3 regions of the Spiroplasma melliferum KC3 genome follow, and region 2 is predicted to be linked to each of the others. Evidence: riboswitches for the same ligand, from Rfam matches in the RefSeq annotation. Region 2 holds a riboswitch; each other region holds the start of a gene.
The links. Region 2 has a riboswitch for cobalamin ahead of SPM_RS01915 (hypothetical protein). Riboswitches for the same ligand answer to the same signal wherever they lie in the genome.

Region 1 (4,225 bases), on a different contig from region 2:
GCAAGTCCTCATCTGCGTTTTCAATTCGAATATAATTTCAATTTTGTGCTTCAAAAAAACGTTGATAATCAATCTTTAAAACAGCATCACATTTTGTATCTAATTGACAATCATTTGAATCATATAACATAATTAATTTATTTAATTTTCACACCCCAGCTAATTGAATTGCCTCAATTGCTCCTCCTTCTTGTAAATCACCGTCACTACATAAAACATAAGTATAATGGTCAATGATTTTATAATCTGGTTTATTAAATTTAGCCGCTAGATGTTGTTCAGCTAATGCCATCCCAACCCCATAGCCAACTCCTTGCCCTAGGGGGCCAGAAGAATTATCGACTCCAGGAGTAACGCCATATTCTGGATGAGCTGGAGTTTTTGAATTAATATGACGATAATTTTTTAAATCATCAATTGTCAAATTATAACCAGCTAAATGTAAAATCGCATATTGTAAAGTTGAAGCATGTCCTGGGGATAATACAAAACGATCACGATTGATTCAATCGGGTACTGCCGGATTAGCAATTAAATTATCTAAATAAATTGCTTGCATTAGTGGTGCTGCACTTAATACAATCCCTGGGTGACCAGTTTTATTATAAATAATAGGATCTAACCCTAAAATTCTTAAATTACTTAAACTTTTTGTTTCAATATTATTATTTGTGCTTTTCATTTTAATTTCCTCCTTATTAAATTAAAATATTAATAATAATTATTTTTAAATTAAACAAGGAACCTTATTATCAAGAGGTAATAAATGTTGCATAATAATGCTTATTTTTTCTGAAAAATCATCATTGTCAGCATCAATAACAATAAATTTATAATCATTTTTTAATTCATGATATAAAATTTCATATTGTTCATTCAATTTTTCCCAGTAATAATATGGGTTTTCTAATTCTAATTGACGCCCACGCTGTTTAATTCGTTCAACAGCCTTTTCAGTTGAAACTTTTAAATAAATAATGACATCAAATCCTAATTTTTGTTTCAAAATTGGAACAATAACATTTTGAAAAAAACGATTGTAGACTTTAAAATCAATTTCATTCATAATTTTTAATAAATGAGAAACTCGCACAAAAACAGGGTCTTCTAAAATTGTGCGGTCAAAAACAGTATCATCTAAATTATCAATGTTAAAAAATTGCTCAATTCTTGTTGTTAACATATAAATTTGCATTTTAAAAGCAAATCCTTCCATGTCCTGATAAAAATCCTTAAAATATGGATTTTCTTCTAATGGTTCTTTAAATAAATTATAGTTTAATTGTTTGCATAATTCTTCACTAACTTTTGTTTTCCCTGCCCCAACGGTTCCAAAGACTGCAATTTTCATTTTATTGCTCCTTTCGTTTTTAACCCATTAATTGAACAGCAGTGTCTAATGCTAATTCAACCATTGTCATAAAATTATTTTGCCGTTCTAAAGCTGTAGTAACTTCTTTCGTCACAAGATGGTCAGAAACTGTTAATAATGTCGCTGCATGTTTTTGCGTAACAATTGCATTAGTAAACAAAGCATATGATTCCATTTCAACAACATCTAAGTTATGCGTATGAATAAAGTCTAATGAATCATCATAACGGTAAAAAACATCTGCTGCATGCGCAATTCCCGTGTGTGTTTTAATTCCTTTTGCTTGTGCTACAGCTTCAATTTCATTAAATAATTTTTCACTTGCAGCAATTAAATTACTATCAATATTAGCTGCAATTTTTGCATAATTACTTTCACCAAATGCTTCACGAACATTAAAGATATCATAAACTTTAATATTCGGATTATAACTTCCAGCTGAACCAATTCGAATAATGTAATCAACATCGTAAAACTTAAATAATTCGTATGAATAAATTCCAATGCTTGGACAACCCATTCCGCTTCCAGCAATTGTTACCTCAATGTTTTTATACTTGCCAGTATACATTAACATATTTCGAACTTCATTTACTAATTTTAAATTTGTTAAATATTTTTCCGCAACGGTTTTTGCTCGTAATGGGTCTCCCGGCATTAAAACGACTTTTGCAATTTCTTCTTTTTTGGCATTAATATGTGGTGTCATTTTTTGTTCCTCTCTTTTCCGCTTAATTTAATTACCAATAAATACCTATCAATCCTATTTTTATTTAAAAAGTAAGGATATTTAAACAACACGAAAAAGAATATTGTTGCATATCCACATAAATGATGTTTAATTTCTACGATTATTTTAATTAATAGTTTAAGACAACAACAAAAATAAAACCATTTTAAATCAAATGCTATTAAACTTAATTATTAATTAATTTTTATTATTTATTATCTTTTAAATAATACCTTTTGATAGGTTTACTGCTTTAAATTAACAACTAAAAAACGCTTTTTGACGTCTTTCAAATTATTATTTAATAGTTTTCACTAATAAATAATTAATCATCCAACCCCAGAGATAATAACTATAAGTTCAGCATTGATATCTTACCAATGTTTTTTAGATCGGTCTACTGGCTTAGTTTCACTTTACTCGCTATTCCTTCTCAAGAAATATTTTCTCAATGGAATTATGTTAGCTTTCATCCACTTTACAGTTGCTGGGACAGCCTAGGATTCACACCTAATTCCCGTAACATCCAAAATTGCTTTTTAAAGTTGTTAAAATAATAATATAAAGTTTACTTTTAAAATGCAAGTTAAAATTAACAAATTATTTACCAACTAAAAAGAAATTAGGAAAAAAGTTGATATTTTTACAATTAAAAATAAAACTATTGTCAGAAAAATCTAGGAGCATATAATGAAAATTGTAAATAATATTTATGGACCTTACTTATTAAGTATTTTTACTCCTTTCAATCTCAATTAGAATCAAAAAATAGTCGACAATCTAGCCCACCATAAAAATAATCGATAATATAATAAAACAAATAATAAGCAATTGATAATAAATAGTTTTTTAGTTAATAGCAGTTATTCATTTGCAATGTTATTAAATAAATTAGGTTTAGTTTTAAATTTTGTTATATTCCTTGCTAGTAGTAATCAGAAATATAGTCACAATGGTAAATGATTTAATGAATAATGTATTAATTATAATATAATTAGCAAACTCCCATATTATTCTCATACTAATCCTAATTATCATTAAAATGAACGGACCAGATTTATTATTTACATATTCGCTAGCGTTAATGCTAGCAATTTTTATCGTTAATTTAAAAAAGCAAGATTTTCTTGCTTTTTTAAATCAAACTTATTTTTTAGTAAATTCTAAAGTAAATAATGTTGATGTTCACCCAGTATAATAAACCGCATTATTTGTTCCAAATAATAAATCAAAGTTTCAAACTGCCCGACGACGGAGTGAAAAAGTATCTTTAGTTTTATTTAAACTCACTTCATGAACACGTTTTTCTCAATTACCAGTGGTAAAAATGTCAAGTCCTGGTAAATTCTTTCCTTTATATGCTTCTTTAAAATCATCAATTAAAATTTTTAAAACATCTTTATATTTGCGGTTTTTTAAATTTAAAATTTCAGTAAAAGCTTCTTCGCTAAGATGGAATACGCCGGAATGTTCATTTGATTCTAATTTAAAATGATTATAAAAAGCGACTACTAATCGTCCAAACTCCATTAACTTATTTGTTAAACCTTCTTCTGTAATTTCAACTTGAACTTTTAAGGCTTGACCATCATTCATTACTGCTCCAGATAGTGGGAAACCAGCTACTTGAATTTTAGCTAAATTGACATGAAAATCAGCTAATCGTAAGTTTTGCCCTCCAGTATTAAAAACATTAACTAATGCACGATAAAACTTAACAAAATTTTCTGGAGTAATTTTATCAGGTTGATATCCTTTTCCAGTTCAAACATATGAGGCTGTATTTTCTCGAACAACATCAACACCATTAGTAGTATTATTAATTGCACTTGTTAGTAAACTCAACAAGGTTATTGAAGAATTATATTTAATATTCTTTACAAATTTTTGTAATTCGCTATCACTTTCAATTTTACGCTGTAACTTTTCTAAAATAATTTTATCTAAATTAGCAAAACCAGCCGTATAGTTTACATCAAAATTTTGATAAATTTTAGCAAATTCTGGCGCTTTATCAATTTGAAAAACTCCTTCTGTATTGAAAAAATTAACAATTACTCTGGAAATTTTTTGAACCATTCCATTTAAAACAACTTTCATTTCTTCTGGATTATCAGTAATAA
Region 2 (4,225 bases):
TTAATAATTAAAATAATAAGGAAATTTTAATATGGAATTTACATCAGAAATGAAAAATCAGCTGAAAAAAATATATAAATCATTTAAAAAAAGTCTTAATTCTTTTTTTACAACACTTGGTTTTAATAAAAAAGAATCTGAAAAAATAGCAGCTTCTACTTGTAAAAATGTAACAAAAAATTGAAAACAAATGGGAATTAATGAAAATGTAGTAAATGAGTGAAGTTCAATTGCTACAGACGCTTCAAGAGAAGGGAAAAAACACCAAATTTCTTCACCACAAACAGGACAAGCAGAATTACAAAAAATGATTGATAAAAATGGTAGACTTGTTCCAATCCAACCACGCATGTCAACAAACAGCATTAATAATCCTGCAGCAAAAATTAATCCAATTGCAAAACCACAAAGAATAAAAGATATTCAAAAAATTTATACAGAATTTAATCAAACAGAACAAAATCAAGAACTTGAACAAGAAAAATAAAAAGACGATTTTGTTCTTTTTAATTTATTACTACAAAATCCACTATTTAATAAATTAATTATTGAGACTAAAGTATTATTTGATTTGCTTCCACAATTTACATCTTAAATAAAAAATGATATTAAAATAATTTTAATATCATTTCTTAATAGCATTAAATTTTTACTCGTGAACAAAAATCCATCCTAATGCTCCAACTCCAATAAAAAGATTAGGAATGGCCCCTAAATAGGTTCAGGGTGATTGATAATCTGCTTTTACAAAAAATCCAACTAAGAAAATTACTGCTAAACTAGCAATGGCAAGTGCTCATAATAATGATCAAAAGCCTGGTTTAACTGATAGCGGAACCAAAATATACAAAATTCCTAAAATCAAAAGAACTGGTCAACTTGTGTCTCATCCGTAAATTGAAGTTTTTGTTGGAACGCCAGCAGCGAATAAAATGCCAATAATAATAATTCAAGCTGCGCCAATAAACATTAAAATTTTTGGTCATGTTAATGTCTTAATAATTTCATCTCCTTCCAAGATAATTACAACAATAATTATACAATAAAATTATGAAATTATTTTGGCATTTTTATAACCTTTATCATTAAAAGAATTTCAATTTCGCGATGTTAAATATGTCAAAACATCAGTCACACGAAAAGTATTATTAATTGCAGGAATTAGTTGTGGTGAAATATATTGGGCCTTATTTTCACCAATGATTTTAAAATAAAAACCTCAGTGGGGTAATCGGTATTTTATTTTATTAAAACTATTATTTATTCAATCTTCTTGATAATTTAGATCTATTCGAAATACATTTTGAGCCTTAGTTTTTGACACTCTAATTGAACCTTTACTAACAAGGCTTAATGGAATATTCATTCCCACTTGAATTTTATTTTCAGCGCTACTTCAAACTCCATATATTGCCTTTTGGATTTCCGTCTGCAATAAAACATCCCAACGGTTAGAATTTCATCAAACAAATTGTTTTCCATCCACTTCTTGAACTGGATGAGAATCACGAATTGTTCCTCATTGTTTAAATTCTTTTTGAAATCGGTCATTTAGTTGCTTCATATTCTTACTATTTTTAAGGTCTTCTCACTTATCTTGTGCCATTATTGTATAACCATTAACGGGGGTATTTTGCGTCAAAAAGGAATTAGAAATATAAACATTACCATCATCAGTTTTTGTAAATGTTATTGGCTCATACAGATGAGTTACATCTTGCATATGAGCAGTATCACCAAACTGTAATTTTTGTATTACTTCATCAAGACTTACAACATTTTTAAAATAAAGATAAATATGTGCTTCTTGATTAAGATCTAATCAATCTTTTTGTTGGAAGGTACTTGATGCAGTTGACAAATAATAATTATTATAGCCAACCACAAATTCTTCATTTTCCTCCGTTTTCATTTGATAGATTCAATCTGGATCACAATAGGAAAGCGATTCATCAACATTTTTACAAGAAATTGTTGTTAATGTTGGTGAAAAAATAAATGTAGAACTTAGGAATAGTAATAATATTTTTTTCATTTTCTTATTTTTTTCTAGCAAATTAACAATGGACAATTTAATTCTAGTTCCAGTAAATTAAAAAGCATTCCCCAACATGCTTTTTATATAACAATCACTAAATTATTTATTTACAAAATAATTACATGACTCACACCCAGGAGTTATATAATAAGACTAATTAAATTTAGAAAGGTCTACTGGCTTAATTTCATCCTACTAACCGCCTTCCCAAAAGTTTTCCTTTCAGTGGCTAATGTGGCTTTCGTCAATATCACAGTTGCTGGGACAGCTCAAGATTTACACTCAATTCCCTAACTCTAAATAACTATTTATTAAATTGTCTAAAATTATCATACCACATTTTTTAGTTATCTTTATAATAATTAATAACAAAAATTAAAATAAAAAAAACAAAACTTCAACTTAAACTAACTAGCGAAGGAACTCAAATATTATGTAAATCAGTAAAATATGTTAGATTAGGATATAAATTAGAGTCTAAAATTCATGCTGGAACATTTCAAAAACAAGCGCTTCCTATAATTGACGATGGATAACTTAGGGGTAACAAATAACTAATAATATTTAAAAATTTGTCACTACGAACAACACCAATTGGAAAAAATAATCCAGATAAAAAAGCAAATAGTAAAAAAAATAAAATTGCTATTACTAAAATAATCTTCAAGTCATTTGGACAAAGCACAATTAAAATACCAATTAAAGATGATAAAAATGAGGCTAATATAATTGCTCAAAATAAAGCAAGTCAATTAATTCATTCAATATGAATTCCTTCACCATAACTAAAAAAAGCAATTAAAAATAATCAAATTGAACCAATTAAATTAGTAATTAAACTAATTATAATTAAAACTAAAATTAATTGATAAATTGAAGCTTTTAACAAATGCAATTGCCGTGCAAAAGTAGTTTTTCGAAATTCATAAAAAGCAATTGCTAAGTCAAGAATACCGTTAAGAACCCCCACTAATAAAATTGACCCTGGCAATGATAAATAACTAGCATTACTATTAAACATATTAGTAACACGAATGCTAATAAAATATAAAATAATTGGTAAAAATAATGTTACTAAATAAGTATGTCATGATGTAAATCAATATTTGCTAACAACACGTAATAATGGTAAGTTCATCCTTGCTCCTTAATTTTTAAGCACTAATAATAATTTCTATTTTAACATCGTGTTCTTCAACCGGTAATGGGGTCGGCACTAATTGTTCAATAAATGCTAACCCAATAACAAGATGATGATAATTTTTTAAAAACCGATCATAATAACCTTTCCCATATCCTAACCGAAAATTATTTTGATCAAAAGCAACAATTGGAACAACAAGAACATCAATTTTTTCTGCATTAATTATTGGCAATGAATTTAATGGTTCATAAAGGTTAAAGCGTAAATTAAATTCTAAATCAGTTGTTAAATTGGTAATATGATAAAATTTTAAATTATTCCCATCCATTCGTGGCAATAAAACATTAACTTTTAAGGCGAATAATCGCTTAATAATAAGAAGAGTATTAACTTCCTTTTTAATTGAATAATAAAGAGCAATCGTTTTACTATTTTGCACACCTGGATGTTGAAAAAAAGTATCAAAAATCTTAGTTTCTTTTTGCTCTCGTAATTCAGATGAAATCTTACTTCTTGCAAGTAATTTTTCTTGTCGAATTTCTTGTTTACCACGAGTTATCACTAACCAACACTACCTTCCATATCCATTTTAATTAACTGATTTAATTCAACTGCATATTCCATTGGTAATTCTCTTGTAAATGGTTCTAAAAATCCCATAATAATCATTTCCAAAGCTTCTTGTTCTGATAAGCCACGACTTTGTAAATAAAACAATTGTTCTTCAGAAACTTTACTTACTGTTGCTTCATGTTCAATTTGTGATTCATTATTATAAACTTTATTCTGGGGAATTGTATCAGAATGTGATTTTCCATCTAAAATTAGAGTATCACATTCAACCCTGGCTTTTGAATACTGTGCCTTTGGTCCAATATGAACTAATCCACGATAGTTTGCTGTCCCTCCGTTAAAAGTCATTGATTTAGAAATAATTTTAGAAGAAGTATTTTTTCCCAAATGAATCATTTTTGAACCAGCATCTTGAATAACATTTTCTTTTGCTACCGCAATTGAAATACATTGCCCTTTACTATTATTTC
Region 3 (4,225 bases), 280 kb from region 2:
TAATCCTGCTTATACGCCAGAAACATTACCAGATATTTTTGTTGCGGCAATGGATTTAGCCCCAGAAGATCATGCTGATACACAATGTGTTATTCAACGTTGAGTTGATTCATCAATTTCAAAAACTGTTAATGCTCCACGTGGTTATTCAGTCAAAGATGTTGAAAAAATTTATACACGATTGTATAAAGGTGGGGCTAAAGGTGGAACTGTTTATGTTGATGGTTCACGTGATTCACAAGTGTTATCGCTAACAACTGATGAAAATCATCCTGCATTAGAACAATTAAATTTAGATACATTGGGAATTGAAGTTGATAATCGCCCAAATAAAAATGTAACAGAAAATGCGAAAGCAATTGGGCAATTCCGTGGAATTAATCAAGATCGAAACATTGGTGCTGAAGTTGGAGATGTTTGTCCAATTTGCAAAGAGGGAACAATGGTTGATGCTGGTGGCTGTGTTACATGTAATAATTGTAATGTACAATTAAAATGTGGGTTATAGAATTTGTATTCATTTAAAAAATCACGGTAATTTATCGTGATTTTTTATTAATTAATAAACTTCTTATTCTTGGCTTGCGCATTTATTTAAATATATTTTTAAATAGGTAAAATAAAGTATCCTAATTTAAAATTTTACATAGAAACTATCTGATATGAAAAAATACCAGTTATTTACCTGGTATTTTTTCATTTTCATTTTGCTCATTACTTAATGTTAGTAACTCATTTTTCTTGTTAATAATTTTTTGTAAATATTTAATAAATTTATTATTAAATAAATATGGTCAATTTGGATATAACACTTGCATTAATTTATAAATAATTGGATATAAAACTGCACAAATAACAGCATTTCCTGTGCCGTGAATAGCATCAAAAACTAAACCTTTAATTCAATATGTTAAACCAACATTAGGGCCATATAAAATAGCAGTTTGAATAGCATATAGCGAACCAAAGATATAGCCCATTAGGGCACAGATAATAATCATCATTCATCATCATCAGTATATTATTTGCTTACAGAGTAACATAATAACTCCATATAAGTTAAAAATAATAAAATACATAATGCTTCAATCGGCAATGCCAAAGTACACCATGTTTAAAGTACAATAAACATTAATAATGCCAAAACCTACTGTAATTGTAAAAAAAACAATACTAAACATTAAAATAAAGGTGACAAATTCAAAGTTTGGTAAGAATGCAAAAGCAATTTTAAGTGCTAATGCTAAACTGCTAAAAAGAGCAATAACGGTCATTTTTAGGGTTATTTTTAAAGTTGCGGGTCAGATATCTTCTTTTCTTATTTTTTTCATTAGAAAAATTTTATTCTTAATTAATTCTTATTGATTAATTTTAGTAATGACAAAACGAAAAACATTGTCAACATTAGGCATTAATTTAAGATAATCAATCCCCGATGAACATGCATTATTTTCATATTCACGACACTCAGGATGAATATGAGCAGCATTTTTTTGATTATTGTCACCACTTTGAATACTAAAATATGCTTCTTTTGGATTGGATAAGGTGATATTTCCAACACGGCTAAGGAAATTTCCTCAAGTACTGTTATTTAAACCAAAATCATCCGGGTATTTACTTAAAACAGCACCGAGATTATTAGCATGTTTAACATTTAACCCTTTAGTAAAAAAAACATTATAGTTTTCATCTTGACCAAGAATTGTTACAGTATAAGTTCCTTCATAACGATTTTGGCGTTGTACCTCATAATACTTAGGAATATAATAGATATTTAAAACAATTGCTGTTAATAGAATTAAAGCTGGCAAAAGATAATATAAATATTTTTTTCATGAGAAATTTTTCATTGCGATAATTCCTTTCAAAAATAACTGCAATAAAAACCCATTCTAGCGGAAAAATTATTTTATTTATGAGGGTAAACTATTATTTAAGAATAATAAATTATTTACTCACAAATATCACAATCCCAGGGATATTTATTTCGTCAGGAGTTAACGGCAGGTCTACTGGCTTAGAATCGTTTTACTAATTGTCTCTTCCCAAAAAAATTTTTTCAGTGAGTAAATACAATGTTCATCATCATTACAGTTGCTGGGACAGCTCAAGATTTACACTCAATTCCCTTTTCAAAACATTTTTAATGTTTACCATTAATTCAAATGAAAGCAGGATGCTTTACCTAGTAATTATAAACTAAAATATTATAAAAATTTATTTTTTAAGGTATTTATTTTTTTAATCTTTATCAATTTTAAAAATAAATGTTGGAACTTTTATAAAATATATTAGAATTATGTTATATAGGAGAGAAAAGATTATGTCAGATATTAAGTTAATTGCTGTTGATTTAGATGGAACAGCTTTAAATTCCAACGGAGAAATGTCCCCGCGTACTTTGCAAGTTTTAAAAGGATTAGCTAGCAAAGATATTAAATTAGTAATTGCAACTGGTCGCCCATTATATCAATGTAAGGATATTGCCGCAAAGTTAGGTTTAACTGATAGCAATGATTTTATTGTTAGTTTAAATGGGTCTGTTGTAACAAATAATGTCACGAAAGAAATTTTGTTTTGTGATTTTTTAAATCACCAATTATTACGAGATATTTATTTAGATGTTATTGAACTTGATTTAGAAACATTAATTATGTTTGATGCTGATCATTCTTCGTTTAATAAAATGCTTTTACATTGTAAAGGATTTGAAGATAAAATAACAAAAGGTTATTTAGCAAGTTTCTCTACAGTTAAAGATGAAGTAACGGCATGTTTATATTCTACTGATTTTAATATTAATGTTAATAAGATTTATATTAGCAGTTATACCCCCGATGTTAATCGGTTTGTAACAAAATGACAAGGAAAGATTGAAATTTCCCAAGAAATCCGCGGGGATCGTTCATCATTAGAAATTACTAGTTGCAATGTTACAATGAGCAGGCCTTGGTGTCGCAATGGGAAATGCTCCTGCTGATGTTAAAACAATTGCTGATTTAGTGACTGATGATAATGACCATGATGGAATTGCTAATGTAATTGAACAAATGTTCTTATCGTAATGCCTCAAATATTAAGATTATTAATACAATAACAAATTTTAATTAAAAAGCATATATTAAATAAATTATCTTGTTTCATTAATGAAAGGAAAAAATGAAGGTAGTTACAAAAAAACCAAGTAAAAAAATTATTATTGATGGTTATCGGCAATTTTGTTTTAATTGATGACGAACATTATTAACCGTTTTATTATTTCCAATTATTATTTTTTGCTCAAAAAAATATGTGCGGGATTTTTTTAATTTTACTCAAACTTATCAACGAACTGGTATGATGACAATGAATTCAAAAAATTTTGATTTTAATAGTTTTGAGGCATATCATCAAGATCTTATTGCAAAAGAATTAAAGCAATTAAATTTTTGTTTTAATACAATAGAAGAAACACAAATGCAAACAATAACGATTTTAAACCAGCAACAAGAATCCATTAGTGCCCTTTATTTGCAATATCCACATTCTCAAAAGTGAGTAATTGGTTTACATGGGTGAACAGAAAACAAGTATTTAGCTTTACGACAAGTTTATTATTTTTATCAACAAGGTTATAATGTTTTAACTTTTGATAGTATTGCACATGGTTTAAGTGCTGGAAAATATAGTGGTATTGGTTATTTAAACGTGCAAAATTTAAGTGCTGTTATTGCATGATTAATAAATAATTTTACAGTCAATGCAATTGGGTTAATTGGAAATAGTATGGGTGCAGCTTGTTTAACCAAATATTTACTAGATCAAGGATACCAAAATCCTTTAGTTAAATGAGCGATTAGTGATTGTGGGTTTAGTAACTTATTAGTTCAATTTCGGTATGTGATGGAATATCGTTATCAACGGTGTTGATGATTAATTAGTTTTGGTTTAAGAAAGAAATTTAAGCAAGAACTTGGTTTTAATCTTCGCCATTATAATTTATTAAAACATCCAAAACGATTAAAAAATTTACCAATGTTAATTTTTCATGGTACTAATGATGATTTTGTTCCTTACTTTATGAGCAAAGAATTTTATCTTCAAAAAATTACATCAGAACCATTGGGGCAAAGTCAGTTGGTCTCGTTATTAAATTTAGGACATGTTGAAGCAATTTCAAAAGGTCATAAAAGTTATTTAGCGGCAATTAAAACATTTTTAGCACAACAAGAAAGGAAACAAT

Region 1: it holds a riboswitch for cobalamin, as region 2 does, so the genes downstream of both, deoD (purine-nucleoside phosphorylase) here and SPM_RS01915 (hypothetical protein) in region 2, are expected to answer to the same signal.
Region 3: it holds a riboswitch for cobalamin, as region 2 does, so the genes downstream of both, SPM_RS00425 (hypothetical protein) here and SPM_RS01915 (hypothetical protein) in region 2, are expected to answer to the same signal.

What each region holds. Positions count from the first base shown of each region.
Region 1 covers NZ_AGBZ02000004.1:303,877-308,101, reverse strand. Annotated here, with positions in the region: gene tkt (transketolase) at 1-682, opposite strand, end outside; gene SPM_RS05790 (deoxynucleoside kinase) at 728-1,351, opposite strand; gene deoD (purine-nucleoside phosphorylase) at 1,371-2,081, opposite strand; cobalamin riboswitch at 2,476-2,647, opposite strand; gene SPM_RS05780 (hypothetical protein) at 3,249-4,225, opposite strand, start outside.
Region 2 covers NZ_AGBZ02000001.1:369,503-373,727, forward strand. Annotated here, with positions in the region: gene SPM_RS01905 (hypothetical protein) at 32-487, shown strand; gene SPM_RS01910 (hypothetical protein) at 650-1,018, opposite strand; gene SPM_RS01915 (hypothetical protein) at 1,049-2,035, opposite strand; cobalamin riboswitch at 2,188-2,377, opposite strand; gene SPM_RS01920 (ABC transporter permease) at 2,382-3,176, opposite strand; gene SPM_RS01925 (5-formyltetrahydrofolate cyclo-ligase) at 3,193-3,744, opposite strand; gene sufB (Fe-S cluster assembly protein SufB) at 3,744-4,225, opposite strand, start outside.
Region 3 covers NZ_AGBZ02000001.1:87,763-91,987, reverse strand. Annotated here, with positions in the region: gene SPM_RS00435 (vitamin B12-dependent ribonucleotide reductase) at 1-508, shown strand, start outside; gene SPM_RS00430 (hypothetical protein) at 678-1,331, opposite strand; gene SPM_RS00425 (hypothetical protein) at 1,359-1,853, opposite strand; cobalamin riboswitch at 1,989-2,176, opposite strand; gene SPM_RS00420 (HAD family hydrolase) at 2,327-2,989, shown strand; partial or broken gene SPM_RS06350 (HAD hydrolase family protein) at 2,931-3,068, shown strand; gene SPM_RS00415 (alpha/beta hydrolase) at 3,163-4,225, shown strand, end outside.